3 regions of the Metabacillus rhizosphaerae genome follow, and region 3 is predicted to be linked to each of the others. Evidence: a T-box and tRNA genes for the amino acid it is inferred to sense, from the RefSeq annotation. Region 3 holds a T-box; the other regions hold tRNA genes.
The links. A T-box is a leader RNA that pairs with one kind of tRNA and senses whether it is charged. The one in region 3 lies ahead of argS (arginine--tRNA ligase), so its partner is inferred to be a tRNA-Arg.
Positions count from the first base shown of each region.

Region 1 (7,247 bases), 2.2 Mb from region 3:
TGATTCCACACTGCCAAGAAAAGCCTCTAGCGAGGTGAGAGGTGCCCGTACCGCAAACCGACACAGGTAGGCGAGGAGAGAATCCTAAGGTGAGCGAGAGAACTCTCGTTAAGGAACTCGGCAAAATGACCCCGTAACTTCGGGAGAAGGGGTGCTTTTTAGGGTGAATAGCCCGGAAAAGCCGCAGTGAATAGGCCCAGGCGACTGTTTAGCAAAAACACAGGTCTCTGCGAAGCCGCAAGGCGAAGTATAGGGGCTGACGCCTGCCCGGTGCTGGAAGGTTAAGGGGAGAGGTTAGCGTAAGCGAAGCTTTGAACCGAAGCCCCAGTAAACGGCGGCCGTAACTATAACGGTCCTAAGGTAGCGAAATTCCTTGTCGGGTAAGTTCCGACCCGCACGAAAGGCGTAACGATCTGGGCACTGTCTCAACGAGAGACTCGGTGAAATTATAGTACCTGTGAAGATGCAGGTTACCCGCGACAGGACGGAAAGACCCCGTGGAGCTTTACTGTAGCCTGATATTGAATTTTGGTACAGCTTGTACAGGATAGGTAGGAGCCTGAGAAGCCGGAGCGCTAGCTTCGGTGGAGGCGTCGGTGGGATACTACCCTGGCTGTATTGAAATTCTAACCCACAGCCCTTATCGGGCTGGGAGACAGTGTCAGGTGGGCAGTTTGACTGGGGCGGTCGCCTCCTAAAATGTAACGGAGGCGCCCAAAGGTTCCCTCAGAATGGTTGGAAATCATTCGTAGAGTGTAAAGGCACAAGGGAGCTTGACTGCGAGACCTACAAGTCGAGCAGGGACGAAAGTCGGGCTTAGTGATCCGGTGGTTCCGCATGGAAGGGCCATCGCTCAACGGATAAAAGCTACCCCGGGGATAACAGGCTTATCTCCCCCAAGAGTCCACATCGACGGGGAGGTTTGGCACCTCGATGTCGGCTCATCGCATCCTGGGGCTGTAGTCGGTCCCAAGGGTTGGGCTGTTCGCCCATTAAAGCGGTACGCGAGCTGGGTTCAGAACGTCGTGAGACAGTTCGGTCCCTATCCGTCGTGGGCGTAGGAAATTTGAGAGGAGCTGTCCTTAGTACGAGAGGACCGGGATGGACGCACCGCTGGTGTACCAGTTGTCTTGCCAAAGGCATAGCTGGGTAGCTATGTGCGGAAGGGATAAGTGCTGAAAGCATCTAAGCATGAAGCCCCCCTCAAGATGAGATTTCCCATAGCGTAAGCTAGTAAGATCCCTGAAAGATGATCAGGTTGATAGGTCTGAGGTGGAAGCGCGGTGACGTGTGGAGCTGACAGATACTAATCGATCGAGGACTTAACCTAAATAGAAAAGCGGAAGAAGCTTAGCTTTTATCCATAGGGAATTGGAGCGACCTTAGAAGAAGTCGTTCTTTGACTTCGTACGAGATAGCGAAATTACCGTAGGATTTGGCTTCTGTAGCTGGACAAAGTAAAAGCGTAAACTCAGTGAATTGAATTGTAAATCGTTATCTAGTTTTGAAGGAACAACCTTTCAATTAAATTTGTCTGGTAATGATGGCGAAGAGGCCACACCCGTTCCCATGCCGAACACGGAAGTTAAGCTCTTCAGCGCCGATGGTAGTTGGGGGTTTCCCCCTGTGAGAGTAGGACGTTGCCAGGCAATAGCCCCTTATTCGGGGCTATTATTTTGTTTGTTTTTGTAATTGGCCCGTTGGTCAAGCGGTTAAGACACCGCCCTTTCACGGCGGTAACACGGGTTCGAATCCCGTACGGGTCACCATTTGGAGGATTAGCTCAGCTGGGAGAGCATCTGCCTTACAAGCAGAGGGTCGGCGGTTCGATCCCGTCATCCTCCACCATCTAAATCTATTGTGCCGGTGTAGCTCAACTGGTAGAGCAACTGACTTGTAATCAGTAGGTTGGGGGTTCAAGTCCTCTTGCCGGCACCACTTTATTATTTATATATGAGCCATTAGCTCAGTTGGTAGAGCACGATCGAATAAGCATCAAAGCGATACTTCAGCGCACATATTGAACTACTACTTGATTAGACTTTCTGGAATATGGGCGTCATTACAAGTGCAAAACAACATAATACTACTCATTTTTATAATGAGCCATTAGCTCAGTTGGTAGAGCATCTGACTTTTAATCAGAGGGTCGAAGGTTCGAGTCCTTCATGGCTCATCATATACACATCTTGCGGGTGTGGCGGAATTGGCAGACGCGCTAGACTTAGGATCTAGTGTCCTTGTGACGTGGGGGTTCAAGTCCCTTCACCCGCATCTCTACATTAGCAAAGTGCCGGGGTGGCGGAACTGGCAGACGCACAGGACTTAAAATCCTGCGGTAGGTGACTACCGTACCGGTTCGATTCCGGTCCTCGGCACCACTTAGAAAAGCGGAGAAAGCCCGCTTAAACCGATAGGATGTTGGAGCTTCTGAGAAGGAGTCGTTGTTTGACTCCGCAGGAAGAAGTGAAACAGCCGTACGGTTTGGCTTTCGTAGCTAGACAAATATATTTAATGCGCCCGTAGCTCAATTGGATAGAGCGTTTGACTACGGATCAAAAGGTTAGGGGTTCGACTCCTCTCGGGCGCGCCATATAACCGGGAAGTAGCTCAGCTTGGTAGAGCACTTGGTTTGGGACCAAGGGGTCGCAGGTTCGAATCCTGTCTTCCCGACCAGTCAAAGTTTTTGGTTATATAAGGTCCATATATTTGGAGGAATACCCAAGTCCGGCTGAAGGGATCGGTCTTGAAAACCGACAGGGGTGTCAAAACCCGCGGGGGTTCGAATCCCCCTTCCTCCTCCATACTTTTTTTAATTAAAATTTATATTTCTATTATCGCGGGGTGGAGCAGTCTGGTAGCTCGTCGGGCTCATAACCCGAAGGTCGCAGGTTCAAATCCTGTCCCCGCAACCAAATTCAGTTGACGAAACTCAGTTACTCTTACTTCTTAGCAAGGAAACATAGGAGTGTTTTAGTGCAACCAAAATGGTCCGGTAGTTCAGTTGGTTAGAATGCCTGCCTGTCACGCAGGAGGTCGCGGGTTCGAGTCCCGTCCGGACCGCCATTTTTATTTTTAAAACTCCCTTGTCTCAAGGAGAAGGGTTTCAATAAGCGAGAAGGTCGAGGAAGCGACTGAGCGAACACCGGAGCGTATGTAAATACGTGAGGATGTGAGCGATGGAGCTGACGAAGAGATTCGAAGCTTAGTGGAAGCCGTAAACTAAATGGCTCGGTAGCTCAGTTGGTAGAGCAATGGACTGAAAATCCATGTGTCGGCGGTTCGATTCCGTCCCGAGCCACCATTTAACATAAATTATCTAAATATTGAAAATACGCGGAGGGGTAGCGAAGTGGCTAAACGCGGCGGACTGTAAATCCGCTCCTTAGGGTTCGGCAGTTCGAATCTGCCCCCCTCCACCATTTAAAATAGGGGCATAGTTTAACGGTAGAATAGAGGTCTCCAAAACCTTTGATGTGGGTTCGATTCCTACTGCCCCTGCCAGTTTAAAATATAGTGGCGATTGTGGCGAAGTGGTTAACGCACCTGATTGTGGTTCAGGCATTCGTGGGTTCGATTCCCATCAGTCGCCCCATTTACTTGCGGGTGTAGTTTAGTGGTAAAACCTCAGCCTTCCAAGCTGATGATGAGGGTTCGATTCCCTTCACCCGCTCCAATTTTTAAAATGGGCCTATAGCTCAGCTGGTTAGAGCGCACGCCTGATAAGCGTGAGGTCGATGGTTCGAGTCCATTTAGGCCCATCATTTAATATTTTATTTTGTGCCTTTAGCACAGCTGGATAGAGCAACAGCCTTCTAAGCCGTCGGTCAGAGGTTCGAAACCTCTAAGGCACGTTTAAACTAATCTAACTTGGATTAGTTTTTTTGCATTGAATTCTCTTTACAAAGCTGTAGATCACAAATAAGAATAAACCTTTATAAGGAGAGACGTTTATTTCTTTAATTCTTCACTTTTAAATATTCTAACAATGTCTTTTCGCAGAAGTCCTTATGTGTCTCCTCCGACATCGGTCTTTAGCTATCGCTTCCAGCACGATCTCCAAAGTCATCCACTCAATTCGAAGTATTCTTACAGTCATTTTCAGCATCAGCCATAAATTTCCCAATTTTTCTCTTAAAACTTGCAAAATTTTTTTCTGAAGAAATAGAAGGAATATCAGATCGAAGAGGGTGCAAATGAATAAATTTAATAAAATAACAGCCATCGCATCGAAGTTCTTGCTTTGTTTTTCGTAGAAAATTTATAAAGATTTTTTATTTTATATGTATAAGATATTAATAGTTTGGGAATCATGTAGATAAGAATAAAGAAGGGAGACATGTATTGATGGAGAAAAAACATATTTTATCTGATTTTGTTAAGGGGGACCGATTTGAATTAAATTCTTATTTAACTTATTTATTTGATAAATTTAATGCTGATGTTAAGGATCATTCAAAAGATAATCTGGTAAAACAATGGATTAACTGAACTGAAGGGAAAAAATTATGAGTGTAGAAATCGTATAAGCGACCTTTTTATTCTGATTAGAATAGAAATGGTCGCTTTGTTGTTTTTATTATACTTAGGAAATCTGCTGCAATTAAGATAGGTGATGAAGTGAAACTTACATTAGTTGAAAGATGTTACATTGGAACAGATGATGCTACCCTCAATTAAACTCACCCATACTACAAGAGTAAAAAGTTATTTGGAGTAATATGATTTTTTCTACTGTTAATTAAAGAAATACAATGAGCCAATCGCTCTACCCCTAGTTTAATTTGACTCTCGTTCACTTGTGAGATGCTTAATCGAAGGAGATTTTCCTTTTTATATTCTGGCAAAAACATTCTAGAGGCATCATCAACAAATATACGCTGCTCGTTTAGCATATGAACTACCTGTTTTGCTGTCACATTTTCGGGCAAACTGATGGATAGATAGAACCCTGAAGTCGGTTTTGAAAAATGAGTATCAGCCGGTAGCAATAATTCACAGGCTTCTTGAAGGATTTGCATTTTAGTATGGTATACCTCTTTTATTTTTTTGAGATGGCTATTAAACATTCCACTTTTTAAATAGATTTCTAGAGCACCTTGTGAAAGTGCTGAACTATTAAAATCCGAACTAAATTTATATCGTAAAAAATTGTTAATCATTAATGTAGGAAGAACGATTGTAGCAATCCTTAACCCTGGGAGGAATATTTTCGAAAAGCTTTTAATATAAATCACTCTCCCTGAAGGATCGAAAGAAAATAAAGGATCGGATTTTGCATTTGGGTCAAGGTCTCCTAAAAAATCATCTTCCACTATATATACATCGTATTTTTCAGCTAACTCAACGATTTTTTTCTTTTCGCTATTCGAGTAACAATGTCCAAGTGGATTGTGAAATCTCGGGATTATATAGAAAAACTTTATATCGTTATTTCGAAAAATGTATTCCAGACGATCGAGATCAATGCCTTCCATCGATAACTCAATTCCAAAAGTATTAGCTTTTTGTATATTGATGGACTCAATGAATCCGAAATAAGTAGGCTGTTCAATTAGAATATTGTTTTTTCCATTTGGAAACGGCATTGAAACTAATAAATTAAGTGCTTGCTGCGAACCAGAAACAACAACTACTCTATCGGGTTGAGTGAACACCTGTAGATTCTGCAAATATTTCACTAACTGGACTCGTAATGAGTAAAGCCCTTGTTGATCAGAGTATGTAAAAAGCTCTTCTTTATATTGTTCAATTGCTTGATTCATACAATGTTGAAATTCAACATAAGGCATAACGTTTTTATCTGGACCAGCAGACAAGAAATCAATCACGTCATTTTCATTGGTCGCATGTTGAAATTCATTCAAAACAAAGTAGCCACTTTTAGGAACAGAATAAATTAAATGCTCTTTTTCTAGTTCTTCGTATGCTTTAATGACAGTATTTTTGCTACATGAAAAATGCTCAGATAGCTGACGAACAGAAGGAAGTTTACTCCCTGCAATAAGCGACCTATCTGCTAGCTGAAGCTTAATTTCTTCCATTATCTCAATATATTTTGAGCTCATACATTTATCCTCCTTCAACTGTACTGGTACAGATGGGTAAAAAAATGGTTTATTTTTATTGTGTGTACCTATTAATATGTTAATTATATCAGAACTGTTTTTTAAGAAAAGCAGAAAATGGTACAGATATAATACGAAGTAAAAAGGTAGGTAGGATATGATGCAGAGTGAAACCAGAGAGAAATTTGGGTTATTGTTAGGATTAGTAGGTGTTATTTGTTTTAGCTTAACGCTCCCTTCTACAAGTATTGCAGTAGAGTATTTTGGGACCACGGTCGTCGGTTTAGGAAGAACAGTTGTTGCCGCAATTTTAGTTGCTGGTGTATTCATTGTTCGTAAAGAAAAGCTCCCTTCTCTTCACCAATTCAAAAGTCTACTTATTGTTGCTTTTGGTGCAGTTTTAGGATTTCCTCTCCTCACTTCTAGTGCAATGGAATCCTTGCCTGTTTCTCATGGAGCGGTGGAATTAGCTCTGTTACCATTAGCTACAGCTGGATTTGCAATGTTTAGAGCTGGTGAAGTCCCTTCTCTAAAATTCTGGATTTCTAGTATAATCGGCTCTTTAGCAGTTATTGTGTATGCACTTCATCTAGGGTTAGGAAAATTACAATTTGCCGATTTAGCTTTATTAGCAGCAGTGATTATCCTTGGACTTAGTTACGCAGAAGGTGGGAAATTAGCGAAAGAATTAGGGAGTTGGCAAGTAATTGCTTGGGCGATTATGATCGGTGCCCCATTTTTCATTATTCCAGTTGGACTAAACCTTACAACTGAAATGCTCAATGCTCCAATACAAGCTTGGGTCAGTTTTATTTATCTCGCAGTTGTTAGTCAATTTCTAGCATATGTTGCTTGGTATAGCGGAATGGCTATGGGCGGAATAGCAAGAGTTAGTCAGATTCAATACTTACAACCATTTTTGATGATACTATTTGCAACAGTTTTCCTCGATGAATCCATCACATTTTTCACTTTTGTAATAGCAGTGATTGTTGTCTTTTCTGTTATATTAGGCAAAAATGCTACCGTTTCAAAAAAAGGATCACTAACAGAGAAAAACTAACTAGATGTTCAATTGAGATAGCTAAATTTATAAAGATGAAAACAATGAATGGCATCGCATATAGCTTATGGAAGGAGGTTAAAATGCTCGTTAATATAGATTTATTTTATTTTAAT
Region 1 is NZ_CP147403.1:1,305,483-1,312,729, forward strand. Features, by position in the region: rRNA gene WCV66_RS06185 (23S ribosomal RNA) at 1-1,330, shown strand, start outside; rRNA gene rrf (5S ribosomal RNA) at 1,534-1,649, shown strand; tRNA gene WCV66_RS06195 (tRNA-Glu) at 1,695-1,769, shown strand; tRNA gene WCV66_RS06200 (tRNA-Val) at 1,773-1,848, shown strand; tRNA gene WCV66_RS06205 (tRNA-Thr) at 1,863-1,938, shown strand; tRNA gene WCV66_RS06210 (tRNA-Lys) at 2,104-2,176, shown strand; tRNA gene WCV66_RS06215 (tRNA-Leu) at 2,192-2,274, shown strand; tRNA gene WCV66_RS06220 (tRNA-Leu) at 2,293-2,381, shown strand; tRNA gene WCV66_RS06225 (tRNA-Arg) at 2,517-2,593, shown strand; tRNA gene WCV66_RS06230 (tRNA-Pro) at 2,600-2,676, shown strand; tRNA gene WCV66_RS06235 (tRNA-Ser) at 2,712-2,804, shown strand; tRNA gene WCV66_RS06240 (tRNA-Met) at 2,839-2,915, shown strand; tRNA gene WCV66_RS06245 (tRNA-Asp) at 2,990-3,066, shown strand; tRNA gene WCV66_RS06250 (tRNA-Phe) at 3,229-3,304, shown strand; tRNA gene WCV66_RS06255 (tRNA-Tyr) at 3,339-3,422, shown strand; tRNA gene WCV66_RS06260 (tRNA-Trp) at 3,431-3,504, shown strand; tRNA gene WCV66_RS06265 (tRNA-His) at 3,520-3,595, shown strand; tRNA gene WCV66_RS06270 (tRNA-Gly) at 3,603-3,676, shown strand; tRNA gene WCV66_RS06275 (tRNA-Ile) at 3,688-3,761, shown strand; tRNA gene WCV66_RS06280 (tRNA-Arg) at 3,781-3,854, shown strand; gene WCV66_RS06285 (hypothetical protein) at 4,348-4,491, shown strand; gene WCV66_RS06290 (PLP-dependent aminotransferase family protein) at 4,692-6,068, opposite strand; gene WCV66_RS06295 (DMT family transporter) at 6,229-7,131, shown strand.
Region 1: it encodes a tRNA-Arg, which carries the amino acid that the T-box ahead of argS (arginine--tRNA ligase) is inferred to sense. The anticodon was not compared.

Region 2 (7,247 bases), 2.4 Mb from region 3:
TGGTATGAACCTATCCCACTTTCTCCTACTCCACCGAATGGAAGATAAGGTGTCGCTATGTGCATTAACGTATCATTGACACATCCTCCTCCGAATGAAATAGAATTTGTAACCACACTTTCAATCTTTTCATTTGTGGTAAAAATGTAAAGCGCCAATGGCTTTGGACGACTTGTAACAAAATCAATTACGTCTTGAATATGTTCATATTCAATTATCGGCAAAATTGGACCGAAAATTTCATCCGTCATTACAGGGACTGACATATCTCTAGGCTTTATCAATGTGGGGTTAATCTTATGTTTTTCTTCGCTAATTTGTCCACCGAACAAAATTTCTCCATCATTTAAATACCCTCTTACACGATTGAAATGTCGTTGATTCACAATTTTGGGATACTCTTCGTTTTCAATTGGATTTTGTCCATAAAAATCAACAACAACTTTTTTTAATTCTTCGATAAACTTATTTTGAATGTTTTTATGAATGTACAAATAGTCAGGAGCTATGCAAGTTTGTCCTGAATTTGTCCACTTTCCAAATGCAATTCGTTTAGCAGCCAATCCGATATCTGCAGTTTCGTCTACAATACAAGGGCTTTTCCCCCCAAGCTCTAACGTAACAGGAATCAATCGATTAGCTGCTTTTTGCATCACGATTTTCCCAACCGGTACACTCCCTGTAAAAAAAATATAATCAAACGGCTGTTCAAGTAAGTGGCTAGTCGTTTCTACTCCGCCTTCCATTACCGCAATAAATGCTGGATCAAACACCTCACTAATTACCTTAGCAAGCAAGCTGGAAGTATGTGGGGTTAATTCTGAAGGTTTTAAAATAGCTGTATTACCCGCAGCAATTGCACCTATTAATGGAGCTAGCTGTAATTGGAAAGGATAATTCCATGGCGCAATAATTAGTGTGACACCATAAGGCTCAGCAATTTTGTATCCTTTTGATCCAATATGGGTCTTTGCAGTTTTTACCTTTTCTGGTTTCATCCATTTGTTGATATTTTTTAAAGTAAAGCGGATCTCTTCAAGCAAAAATCCAATTTCTGTAACATATGCTTCGGTTTTTGATTTATTTAAGTCGAGTTTTAGCGCTTCACATATTTGCTCCTCATTGGAACGGATTAGATTAGCAAGATTTTCAAGCATTTTCACTCTAAATTCGATTGGTTTTGTTTGACCACTATGGAAGAATTTTTTCTGCAATAGAACATTTGAATGGACTGAATCTAATGTATGATCTTTAGTAATTGTTTTAGGCAACGAAATCCCTCCTACCTATTTAGCTTTCATTAACACAAATTGAATTTAAATGATATACAAACTGTTAACGAAGTAGATTTTCCGATTCAAGGTAACCTAGTAATTTTTTGAGTCTGTTCCATCTTGATAGGCATCAAAGTAAAGAGCTTATCCTAATTGAATAAGCTCTTACTACTTTATTAATAATTTTCGCTATTCAGTCTGTGGTTCCTGCTTTGTTGCAGGAGTGGACATTGCAAGTTTGTCATTCGTCAACATAAAAACAAAAACAATAACAAGAGCAGCAGGGATCAACGCCCAAATAAATGTTTGGGCAATTGAACTAGATAATGCATCTGTGATTTTTTCAAGTATTGGTTCAGGAATTGCTTTTCTTGCTTCAGGTGATAAAAGAGACCGTGGATCACTTCCCTGAAACGCTTGCCCGCTGCCTTCGAAAGAGTCATGCATATGTTCTGAAAAGATGTTCCGCTGGATAATTCCATAAACTGTTATTCCAATTGTCATTCCAAGTTGTCGTACAAAAGAGATTGTTGAATTGGCTGAACCCCTTTGTCTTGCATCCATATGATGAATCGCAGCCATGCTTAATACAGAAAAGGAAGCTCCTGTTCCAAGACCAACAATAATCATGTACAACGTTAAGATCAATTTAGGTGTATCCACTGTCAGTGTACCTAGAAGGTAGATTCCAATAATGAAGATAACTGCGAAAGCCATCATCACATTCCGATATCCGATCCTTGACGCTAAGATTGCCCCTAGCTGACTAGAAACGACAACACCTAGCATCATAGGCAGAAGAATAAGTCCAGAATTTGTAGCAGTTCCCCCTGTGACACCTTGTACGTAAAGAGGGATATAGATTGAAGCGACTATGAAGGCTATTCCATAAAACAAGCCTACAAGAGTACTAGAAGCAAATAATCTGTCCTTAAACATGTTAAACGAAATAACCGGGTCTGATGCTTTCGTTTCGACAACTAAAAATGTTATAAATAAAATGACAAAGCCTACAAATAAACTAATAATATTAATTGAGTCCCAATCATATTCGTTTCCACCAAGCTCTAATGCAAACATAAGACAAATAACCGCACCCACAAGGGTAAAAGCACCAATCCAATCAATCTTTTGCTTAGAATGCTCTAGAGATTCTTGATAATATTTAAAAATTAAAAAGAATGAAATTAGCCCGAGCGGAAGATTAATGTAGAAAATCCAATGCCAGCTTATGTAATCCGTAATATAAGCACCTAGCAACGGACCAAAAATACTTGAAAGACCAAAAACTGCTCCAAACAAGCCTGTCATTTTCCCTCGTTTTTCTGGTGGGAAAATATCAAAAAGAATGGTAAAGGTGATTGGGATTAGCGCACCTCCGCCAATTCCTTGTATAGCTCGATAAACGCTAAGCTGCTCAATACTTTGTGCTGTACCGCAAAGAATGGAACCGAATAAAAAAAGAACAATCCCTAAGATGAAAAATCGTTTGCGTCCAAACATGTCAGACAACTTCCCAAAGATTGGCATACCGGCCATCTCAGCTACCATATAGGCAGAAGTTACCCATATGAATTTATCAAGGCCACCCAAATCTGAAACAATTGTCCCCATCGCTGTTGCTACAATCGTATTGTCCATCGATGACATCAATATAGCTAATAGCAAACCAGCAACAACAAAGCCTATTTTGTTATTCTCAGTATTCAAATGTGTGTCTCCTTTAATCTATTTATGTTGTTTCCTTAATACTATAGATTCACTAAATGAAGACATTAGCCTACACTCTTAAAATCTACAACATTATAATTCCACTTTAACCTTCATATTATCATTCAATTTGACATCCACTAACAGTAATCCTTTGTGAGCCTTCAAGGAGGACACTAATACTTTAAATGTCATTTTATCCAATGAATCAGGCAGCCATACACTTACTTTAGAATCTTGTTTTGTCCATTTTTTTACTTGTTTCCAAAAAGCATTTGACGATAAAAGAGAGCCACAGCAATTCAAAACAAAATAAGGAACTGGGACAACAAAGTGATAATTTTTCTTTGTTACAATCGTTACTTTAATCATTTATCTCACTCAATAATAACGGATACCTTATCGCCGTTTGCAGAGGTAATATCAACGATTTGTCCGTCTATTTCGTTTTCTATCGCTTGCAGAAGAAGATCAATATCAATGTCTTTTACATACATTTCTGCTTGCGGAACCTTGCTCGCAATTCCATGGCCAGCTTTTAAAACAGCTTTAACTAGATTGATTGGCACATTCACATTAATATTATCTCCCTCAGTAGATACAACTTGTACTCTGAGCATCTTTTTATTGTAATCTACTTCTTTTTCCGGTAGATTTCTTGTTTCTGTTCCTCTCATCACCTGTAGAAGTTCAGCTGCTTTTTCTACATCAAGCTTCCCTTCTTGTACCATGGCCATCACTTTAGCTATTTCCTCTTTCATATGCATCCGCCTCACCTTCCTTAATCATGTTAATTGCCTCTTCAGGAGTTATTTCACCCGATTCTAGCATTGAAATTACCTTTTTCTTATCGATCTTACTTTTTGATTGTGCAGCATATCCAAGCGCTTCAATAATTTCATTTAGTTTTCCACGGACTGTAGGGTAAGATATGGATAGCTCCTTTTCTACTTCTTTAATATTTCCCCTACATTTTAAAAAAACTTCGATAAATTGAAGCTGCTCCTGTTCCAGAGAAAAAAATTTAGACATCTCAAATTCATTTTCAATAGTTGTTTGGCAATTTGAACAATGTAATTTTGTAACTTTCAACTTCTTAGTGCATACTGGACAATCTGTTATCAATGGATAAGCCATGATTCTCCCCTTTCACGTTTATATCTATATTTTAATACAGAAATTAAATAATTCAAGTTTATTATTAAATACTTTAATTAATTTATATAAATAAATTAATTTTTGAAATAATATTATAAACATTATGGATCCAATCACTTTTTGGAGGTTAACATATAGAAAAGCCTTTAATCTAACATATAGTATCTTTTTCCAATAAAAAAAGCCAACCTGTATGGTTGACTAGTTTTTGCTTTTTGTGATTACGCGCCTTAGAGGATTCGAACCTCTGACCGACAGCTTAGAAGGCTGTTGCTCTATCCTGCTGAGCTAAAGGCGCACTATATTTACAGTAGAAGAAAACTTCAAAACTCTCACTCTAAGAGAGGTGTTCTTCAGCCATTTTGAGGATTACTCCAAGTAAAATGGCTCCGCAGGTAGGACTCGAACCTACGACCGATCGGTTAACAGCCGATAGCTCTACCACTGAGCTACTGCGGAATAAAAATATGAAATGGTGGGCCTAAATGGACTCGAACCATCGACCTCACGCTTATCAGGCGTGCGCTCTAACCAGCTGAGCTATAGGCCCCCTTTTAAAAATTGGAGCGGGTGAAGGGAATCGAACCCTCATCATCAGCTTGGAAGGCTGAGGTTTTACCACTAAACTACACCCGCAAGTAAATGGGGCGACTGATGGGAATCGAACCCACGAATGCCTGAACCACAATCAGGTGCGTTAACCACTTCGCCACAATCGCCAAAAGAGTTAAATTTAATCTAAAAAATGGTGGCTCGGGACGGAATCGAACCGCCGACACATGGATTTTCAGTCCATTGCTCTACCAACTGAGCTACCGAGCCATAAATTGTTTACGGCTTCCGTTAAGCTTCAAATCTCTTCGTCAACTCCTGCACTCACATCCTCACGTATTGACATACGCTCCGGTGTTCGTTTAGTCGTTTCCTCGACCTTTTCGCTTACCGAAACCCTTTTACTTAAGATTAGTAAAAAAGTAAATATTATCATAATAAAAATGGCGGTCCGGACGGGACTCGAACCCGCGACCTCCTGCGTGACAGGCAGGCATTCTAACCAACTGAACTACCGGACCATTTGGTTGCGGGGACAGGATTTGAACCTGCGACCTTCGGGTTATGAGCCCGACGAGCTACCAGACTGCTCCACCCCGCGATAATAAAAATAATAAAGATATCCTATGAATATTGTTTCTGCTTATACGGACCGTCCCGATTTCAGGAAGTAAATTCAAGATGCAGTTCAATCGGTACGCTGATGTTAATCAATGAAGCATATTCGTTCGTGCTCCACCCCGCGATAATAAAATATAAAATTTTAAAAATATGGAGGAGGAAGGGGGATTCGAACCCCCGCGGGTTTTGACACCCCTGTCGGTTTTCAAGACCGATCCCTTCAGCCGGACTTGGGTATTCCTCCGTAATATGATGGAAACTGGTGGACCTTGTAGGACTCGAACCTACGACCGGACGGTTATGAGCCGTCTGCTCTAACCAGCTGAGCTAAAGGTCCCTGTGTTAATTTCAGTATATATTATTCAATACTACTTAGTAGCCTGTTGTGCTCTAAAGGAAAACCTTATGACTCATTAGATAATATATCATATTAAGTATTATTTCACTTGTACTTGCCGCCCAAATTTCAGAAAGCATATTCAAGTAGCAGCTCAATTTGTGCGCTGAAGTATCGCTTCGATGATTATTCTTTCGTGCTCTAACTAGCTGAGCTAAAGGTCCAAATTGGTAGCGGCGGAGGGAGTCGAACCCACGACCTCACGGGTATGAACCGTACGCTCTAGCCAGCTGAGCTACACCGCCAAAATGGAAATTTATTATTTAACTATATGGTGGAGCCTAGCGGGATCGAACCGCTGACCTCCTGCGTGCAAAGCAGGCGCTCTCCCAGCTGAGCTAAGGCCCCAAAATAAATCTTCAGACTACTTTTAAACTTAATGGCGCGCCCGAGAGGAGTCGAACCCCTAACCTTTTGATCCGTAGTCAAACGCTCTATCCAATTGAGCTACGGGCGCATTTTGTAAGTGGTGCCGAGGACCGGAATCGAACCGGTACGGTAGTCACCTACCGCAGGATTTTAAGTCCTGTGCGTCTGCCAGTTCCGCCACCCCGGCTAACTAAAAATAGGATAAAATTCGACAAAATAATAGCCCCAAATTAGGGGCTTTTACCTGGCAACGTCCTACTCTCACAGGGGGAAACCCCCAACTACCATCGGCGCTGAAGAGCTTAACTTCCGTGTTCGGCATGGGAACGGGTGTGGCCTCTTCGCCATCATTACCAGATAAAATATTAAATTGAAGGGATATTCCTTCAAAACTAGATAACGATTCACAATTCAATTCACTAAGTTTCTCTTATTTTTACAGGAACCGTTAGGCTGCTGTATATTTTGTGGTTAAGTCCTCGATCGATTAGTATCTGTCAGCTCCACACGTCACCGCGCTTCCACCTCAGACCTATCAACCTGATCATCTTTCAGGGATCTTACTAGCTTACGCTATGGGAAATCTCATCTTGAGGGGGGCTTCATGCTTAGATGCTTTCAGCACTTATCCCTTCCGCACATAGCTACCCAGCTATGCCTTTGGCAAGACAACTGGTACACCAGCGGTGCGTCCATCCCGGTCCTCTCGTACTAAGGACAGCTCCTCTCAAATTTCCTACGCCCACGACGGATAGGGACCGAACTGTCTCACGACGTTCTGAACCCAGCTCGCGTACCGCTTTAATGGGCGAACAGCCCAACCCTTGGGACCGACTACAGCCCCAGGATGCGATGAGCCGACATCGAGGTGCCAAACCTCCCCGTCGATGTGGACTCTTGGGGAGATAAGCCTGTTATCCCCGGGGTAGCTTTTATCCGTTGAGCGATGGCCCTTCCATGCGGAACCACCGGATCACTAAGCCCGACTTTCGTCCCTGCTCGACTTGTAGGTCTCACAGTCAAGCTCCCTTGTGCCTTTACACTCTACGAATGATTTCCAACCATTCTGAGGGAACCTTTGGGCGCCTCCGTTACATTTTAGGAGGCGACCGCCCCAGTCAAACTGCCCACCTGACACTGTCTCCCAGCCCGATAAGGGCTGTGGG
Region 2 is NZ_CP147403.1:1,512,787-1,520,033, reverse strand. Features, by position in the region: gene WCV66_RS07275 (aldehyde dehydrogenase) at 1-1,271, opposite strand, end outside; gene WCV66_RS07270 (MDR family MFS transporter) at 1,464-2,984, opposite strand; gene WCV66_RS07265 (hypothetical protein) at 3,078-3,356, opposite strand; gene WCV66_RS07260 (SHOCT-like domain-containing protein) at 3,362-3,745, opposite strand; gene WCV66_RS07255 (DUF2089 domain-containing protein) at 3,726-4,121, opposite strand; tRNA gene WCV66_RS07250 (tRNA-Arg) at 4,367-4,440, opposite strand; tRNA gene WCV66_RS07245 (tRNA-Asn) at 4,527-4,601, opposite strand; tRNA gene WCV66_RS07240 (tRNA-Ile) at 4,616-4,692, opposite strand; tRNA gene WCV66_RS07235 (tRNA-Gly) at 4,705-4,778, opposite strand; tRNA gene WCV66_RS07230 (tRNA-His) at 4,786-4,861, opposite strand; tRNA gene WCV66_RS07225 (tRNA-Phe) at 4,889-4,964, opposite strand; tRNA gene WCV66_RS07220 (tRNA-Asp) at 5,139-5,215, opposite strand; tRNA gene WCV66_RS07215 (tRNA-Met) at 5,219-5,295, opposite strand; tRNA gene WCV66_RS07210 (tRNA-Ser) at 5,467-5,559, opposite strand; tRNA gene WCV66_RS07205 (tRNA-Ile) at 5,576-5,652, opposite strand; tRNA gene WCV66_RS07200 (tRNA-Met) at 5,881-5,957, opposite strand; tRNA gene WCV66_RS07195 (tRNA-Ala) at 5,985-6,060, opposite strand; tRNA gene WCV66_RS07190 (tRNA-Arg) at 6,093-6,169, opposite strand; tRNA gene WCV66_RS07185 (tRNA-Leu) at 6,180-6,268, opposite strand; rRNA gene rrf (5S ribosomal RNA) at 6,324-6,439, opposite strand; rRNA gene WCV66_RS07175 (23S ribosomal RNA) at 6,549-7,247, opposite strand, start outside.
Region 2: it encodes a tRNA-Arg, which carries the amino acid that the T-box ahead of argS (arginine--tRNA ligase) is inferred to sense. The anticodon was not compared.

Region 3 (7,247 bases):
TCGGGACTAGGATATGGCCGTCTATATGTAAAAAATTCATGTTCAACCCATTCACGAATTGCTTTTATGTCCCTCTTCTCAAGCATTTCAATCCATTGTCGTTGCTCAAGTGGTGTAAGGAACGGATCCAATTCCTGCCAGCCTGAACGATCATCTTCGGATAAAATTATGTCATAGCCCTCGAAGAAAACTTGTTCCGTTAATTGTTTTGTTTGTTGGTAAATCTCTTTTATTGTGGTCTTTTTTGTGGATGCATTTATAATAAGTGCAAGTGGCTCCTCCATTTTCTCTTTCCAGTGTGTAAGAAACCTGCGATATTCCTCCTTAAGAAGCGTTGATTCTTCCGTTTCATGTACCCCTAATATAAAGTGAGATAATGCAAAAAATTGATGCTTTCCAGTAAAGTGATAACCTTGTATGGTGTCATAAACAAATGGTAGTGTATTTACATGTGGAGTTAAAAAAGCCGACATGATAACTGGTTGGTTATACATTCTTTCTGTCATGAAAAAATCAGCGTAGTTTACGTCAACACCTTCTAATTTTTCATTCCTGCTATTTTGGACCTGGTGCTGTTCGTTCCTTATTTGAAAACGTACTTGCTGAATTTGTTTAATTAAATCTGAAGGAGAAAACGGCCGAAACAAAATGTCCTCTGCATGTAAGCAAAGTCCAAGATAGGCAACCCGAAAAACCCTTTCAGATGAAATTCCGAGCCAACGGATCTTATTAGTTTGTAAGGCATCTTTAAGTGTGTCATTTTCCCATGTCCATTTATCCATATCTACAATGATAAAATCTGGCTTTTCGTACTGTATTGTATTTAAAAGCCCTTTCATATTATCCAAAACTGTTAATTGAATTCCTGTGAAATGTGATTGTAAAATCCAGCGAATCCCCTGTGCTTCCAGTGCATCTTTTGCTACCATGAGAATCTTCATTGCTGCAACTCCAATTAATTAAAATAGTTTCAACTTTTAAAACTTTCTCCTTAAGCTTACACGACCCTTTTCCCATGTAACCAAAATATCACAGTCAAAAAGCTTTGATAGCTTTTCTTCTGATATCATCTCATTTGTTAGACCAGAATCAAATACCTCTCCATTTTTCAGCAAAAGGGTATGTGTGAAGATCGGCAATATTTCCTCAACATGATGGGTAACATAAAGAAATGTAGGCGCATTTCCTCTCTTATTAATCGACTCGAGTCCTTCCAAAAGCTGTTCTCGAGCAAGAAAGTCAAGTCCTGTTGTTGGCTCATCTAATATTAGCAATTCAGGATCTGCCATTAACGCACGAGCAATTAACACACGCTGCCTTTCCCCCTGAGAAAGTGTTTCATATGCTCTATCTGCATAAGATAAACAGTGCAATTCCTCTAATAATCTAATTGCTTTTTCTCTCATTTCATCGGTCGGTTTTTCATATAAACCAATCGAAGCAAATGCTCCACTTAAAACGATTTGGAACGCTGTATCAGATTGATACAACTTTTGTTGTAACTTGGATGATACAAGTCCAATTTTTTGACGGAGCTTCTCAGCTAAATAATCTCGTCCAAATACTTTTCCTAATACTGTTGCACGACCTTCTGTAGGGAAATAATAAGCACAAAGCATGTTTAATAGAGCTGTCTTTCCCGCTCCATTTAATCCATAAAGTACCCAGTTCTCTTCTTTATGGATACTCCAATTTATATCCTTTAAAAGCCAGTGTCCGTTTCTTTTTAAGGATATTTGTTCGAGTTCAACTATTTTTTCCATTTATATCCACCTCGGATTAATCTAAAACTTTTAAGCTACTATTTTTATCATATTACAAAATATTATTAAATTTTACCATTTACACAATTGATATTACATGACTAAATCCCAAATAAACTGATACCTTATTTTGTATATTCTTATTGCTTTCTCTTTATTATTTCTTTATAATCACTAAAAAGCTATACTGTTCGACGACGAAGAGAGTAATTTTATATGATGCCAAAAGCGAGTTAGGGATGGTGGGAGCCTAATGGATTCAATAAAATGAAGCGCACTTCTGAGATGCTAATCCGAAAATTCAAAGTAGGTCTAGCCGGGAAAAACCTCGTTATCAATGGCAAAGATGGTTCATGATGAACAATAAGAGTGGTACCGCGGGTTAATCTCGTCTCTAATTTAGAGACGGGATTTTTTTATTTTTCAGAAGAAAGGTGATGGATATGGAATTAATTAGCATTTTTGCAGATGAATTAACCAAATGTTTAAAAGGCATTCTCCCTGTTAGTGACGTGACAAAGTTAATAGAAAAACCAAGACACACAAACCAAGGTGACATCGCATTTCCTTGTTTTACATTAGCAAAGATCACAAAGAAATCTCCAAACCAAATCGCAATTGAGCTAGCAAACAACGTAAAACATCCTTTATTTGCAAAGGTAGTCGCTGATGGACCCTATGTGAATGGGTTCTTCAATAAGAAAATCGTTAGCAAGGAAGTTCTTCATTCAATTTTACAGCAGGGTGAAAAATACGGCTCGACTCAAATTGGGAATGGTGAAAACATTACGATTGATTTTTCTTCACCTAATATTGCAAAACCCTTCTCAATGGGACATTTAAGATCAACAGTGATTGGAAATTCTCTTGCACTTATTGTTGAAAAGTCTGGCTATAAAGCAATTCGAATAAACCATTTAGGTGATTGGGGGACACAGTTTGGAAAACTAATCGTCGCTTATAAAAATTGGGGTAACGAACATAGGGTTAAGCAAAATCCGATAAAAGAACTCCTCGATCTTTATGTGAAATTTCATAATGAGGCAGAAATGCATTCACACTTAGAAGCTGAAGCCAGAATGTGGTTTAAAAAACTCGAAGATGGCGATGAAGAAGCTAAGACACTTTGGAAATGGTTTAGAAAAGAATCCCTTCAAGAGTTCTCAAAAATCTATTCCCTTTTAGGTATTGAGTTTGACACTTACCATGGTGAGGCCTTTTACAACGATAAAATGGAAGAAACCATAAATGTATTAAAGAATCAAGAGATTCTTTCATATTCAGATGGTGCAGAAGTAGTCAACTTAGAAGAATTCGATTTACCACCTTGTTTAATAAAAAAAACTGATGGTGCGACCCTTTACGCTACTAGAGATTTAACTGCAGCACTTTATCGACAAGAAACATACCATTTTTCAAAAGGGTTATATGTCGTTGGCCATGAACAAAGCCTTCATTTTAAACAAGTATTCCTCGTTCTTGAAAAATTAGGTTATAGCTGGGCAAAAGAATTAGTCCATGTTCCCTTTGGGTTTATATTAAAGGACGGCAAAAAAATGTCGACAAGAAAAGGGAAAATTGTTCTTTTGGAAGAGGTCATTAATGACGCGATTATTCTAGCTAATCAAAATATTGAAGCAAAAAATCCAACGTTAGAACATAAAGAAGAAGTTGCAAAAAATGTTGCGATTGGTTCACTTATCTTCCATGATCTAAAAAATGAACGATTAAATAATATTGAGTTTTCTTTAGAAGAGATGTTAAAGTTCGAAGGTGAAACTGGACCATATGTTCAATATACACATGCCCGTGCATGCTCAATTTTAAGAAAAGTAAAGGAAACAAATGATTTACAAGCTGAAGGTTTAGAAGGAGAGGAAAGCTGGGCTTTGGTGAAACATCTTATGGAATTCCCAACTGTCATTAAAAAGAGCCTTACGTTATACGAACCATCGCAAATCGCAAAATATCTGATTGATTTGTCACAGGAATTCAATAAATACTATGGTCTTGTCAAAATCTTAGCAGAGGATAATCAAAAACAGAATCGGGTAGCTTTAGTGAAAACTGTGACGATTGTTTTGAGTGAAGGTCTAAGATTACTTGGGATAAAGGCGCCTGAGGAAATGTAACAATTTTAACTATTAAGCAATAGACTCTGCATAAGTAAGTAGAGTCTATTGCAATTTTTTCCATTTCCATTCCCACGAATCTAACTAACAAAAAACTTCCTCTTTTCCCCAAAATAGTAAACTTTTCATATAATTCTCCATCATTATATTTTAGATCATTAAGGTCAAACTAACAAAAAGAATTTAATGGAGGTGTAAACGTGAGCGATAATGAAGAAGAATATACAGACTTTTCGAATGTTGAAAAACAAAGGAACTTTTTAACACATGAGGATTTCCCTGAAGGTGCATATGGTTCTCCTTTCCGTAAAGATGAACCCGTAGAAAATAAGAGCACCCCATGGAAGGAAGGTCAGCAATACTATAGCAACTTTACTTACGAATACCGTAATATGCATGAAGATGTTCCTAGACAATTCCCAGGGGCCCACCCAACACATGATGAAAAAGATAAGGATACAGAAGCACCTTTTAATGATTCCCACTAAAAAATGAGGATGACTCAAAAAGATCAGACCAATTGAGTCATCCTCATCTAACCAAATATCGCTTTTAATCCTTGATATCCAAAGTACAGACCAAAGCCAAGTAATGATATCCCAGATATAATCGAAATTGCTTTTAAACTCTCATCATTTAAAAACCTACGAAAGCCGGTTGTTAATCCAGCAACAAAAATATCCCATAATGTTAAACCTATAAAGATCATACAACTATAAATTAACAGCTGGCTTGTACCGTTTGTTTGCGCTGTTTTTGCTAATATTGAGCCATATATCCCTAACCAAAATAAAATGGATAATGGACTTGTAACAGACATGATAAATCCTGTTAGAAAGCATTTTGATAAAGAGTCTTTTTTCCTGGTATATGTTAGGTTTACTTTATTCACACCTAAAATACTTTCAGTACCTGAATAGATTAAAATAAAGCCACCAAACAACCAAAGAAAAATTTGAACGATTGGTATTCCTAAGAACTGAACCATACCCAAATAAACCATAAGCATGAACAGAGCATCAGCAACCATCGATCCTGCGCCTACAATCCATGCATGCCAAAATCCATTTTTTATCCCTTTATCTAAACGTGCAGAATTTACAGGTCCTATAGGTGCTGCTAAAGATAACCCTAAAAATATATAACTAATTAGAATACCAATACTCAACAAAACCACTCACTTCCATAATTAATAACTTGTACATTATATGAACTGAGTGATTTCCTATGACTTTTAATCCCAATTGGACAAGTCAAAGTCTGCTATTTATTTTTGGTTTAACTTAAAAATTAAGGACAAGATAAACATACATAGTAATGAAGAGGTGAGATATATGGCAAATAAAGAGAAAGAGAAAGAGAAAGAACAAGCTGGTACAGACGATGCCATTGTTCTTATGTTTTTAAATTTGGTTGAAGAAGACGGTATTGAAGTAGAAGTTACACTAAGCGTAAGGGGCACAATTGTGTCTGGCACTCTAATTGGAGCAAGCGCCTATTATGAAGGAATAACAGAATCCTCTAAGAAACTAACTGATACAACGATGTCAAAAATCATCTCGAAAAAATTCGGAGATTTAAAAGATGCCTATGCAAAACAAAAACAAGATGAAGCAGATCAAGAATCAGATGAAAACACACTAACATTTATTCATTTAAAAGATGCTAAATATCTTAATACAAGCAGTCAACCAATTCCATCTAGCGGCACATGGTGGAGAGGAAGAATTTCCTCTATAGATGGTTTTTCCTTTGACTCACTTGTTTAATTTCATATGAAAATTTCCCTTGAATATAGTTCGAGGGTTTTTTATATGTAACACATATTAATCAGGTACATTTTGATCATGGGTAATTTTTAAGGACAAGAATAGTTCCCACTATGTAAAATTACTACGAAATTCAACTAGCCATCTGGTTGTATTCTATACATAAATAGGCCGCTTCCTTCTAACAATAATACTTAGGGAATACGAGGAGGTATTATATGAGTAACGCAAGTTGTAGTCCAGGTGGCTCTAGTCAAAAATCAAATAAAGGCCAAAATGAGGGAAATTTAAAGTGGTGGCAATTATCATTAGTCGGTATCGGCTGTACCATAGGTACTGGCTATTTTCTAGGTTCTAGTATCGGAGTCGGTATTACAGGTCCCTCTATCGTTTTTTCATTTCTTTTAGCAGCAATCGGAACATATATCGTATTTAATGTTTTGGCAAAAATGACTGCTGAAGACCCTCAGGAAGGTTCTTTTTGTTATTATGCTGGTAAGGCATATGGAAAATGGGCAGAGTTTAGTTGTGGCTGGAATTATTGGTGTTCGAATATTCTTATTATGGGGAGTCAATTGACAGCCCTTTCTATTCTTTCACGATTTTGGTTTCCTAATGTTCCTTTGTGGATTTTTGCAGCGGGTTATGCGATTCTTTCCATTCTTGTAGTATTAACTGGGACCAAGGGGTTTGACAAAATCGAAGATCTCCTAGCAATAATAAAATTTGCAGCAATCATTATGTTTATTATTCTTGCTCTTGCTGCACTTTTCGGATGGATAAATGCAGACAATGCTAAGCCTACTGGACTCCCTAATTCTGCAGGTGAATTGTTCGCAGGTGGATTTAAAGGATTTTGGGCTTCTCTCATCTACGCATTTTATGCTTATGGTGGAATTGAGGTTATTGGGATTATGGCAATGCAGCTTAAAAAGAAAGAGGATGCTCCAAAGGCAGGTACAGTGATGCTAATTTGCTTAACCTTTGTGTATGTCTTATCATTAGCACTTGCTGTAACGCTTGTATCACTCGAAGCCTTTCATGAGAAAGAAAGCCCATTTGTGACAGCTTTGGCAGATTACAATATATCATTTTTTCCTCATGTGTTTAATGGGGCAATCATCATCGCTGGATTTTCAACGATGACAGCTTCCTTGTATGGCGTGACTAATTTACTTGTCACATTAGCAAATGGCGGTGATGCACCTGCAATATTTGCCAAAAAGCTAGATAAGTTCAAGAGCCTGCCTCTGCCATCATTAGGATTGGCAACAGTAGGTTTACTTGCATCTATCATTACCGCTTTACTGCTGCCTGGAAAAATATATGAGTATATCACAACTGCAGCCGGGATTTTGCTATTATACAACTGGTTTTTTATCATTATTTCTTCATTTCGAATCCTCGAATTTAAAATATGGAATAAAATCTTTGCCTTTTTTGGGCTAGCATTAATTTTGGCTGCTATTAGCGGAACTTTACTAGAAAAAGCAATTCGCCCTGGGTTCTTTGTAAGTTTACTATTCATAGCAATTATTGGTTTAGTGTGCTTGAAAATGAAAAAGGGTTGGAAAAAAACGAAA
Region 3 is NZ_CP147403.1:4,732,845-4,740,091, forward strand. Features, by position in the region: gene WCV66_RS22875 (helix-turn-helix domain-containing protein) at 1-941, opposite strand, end outside; gene WCV66_RS22880 (ABC transporter ATP-binding protein) at 978-1,763, opposite strand; T-box leader at 1,949-2,162, shown strand; gene argS (arginine--tRNA ligase) at 2,207-3,895, shown strand; gene WCV66_RS22890 (hypothetical protein) at 4,096-4,383, shown strand; gene WCV66_RS22895 (LysE family transporter) at 4,431-5,063, opposite strand; gene gvpU (gas vesicle accessory protein GvpU) at 5,230-5,664, shown strand; gene WCV66_RS22905 (amino acid permease) at 5,883-7,247, shown strand, end outside.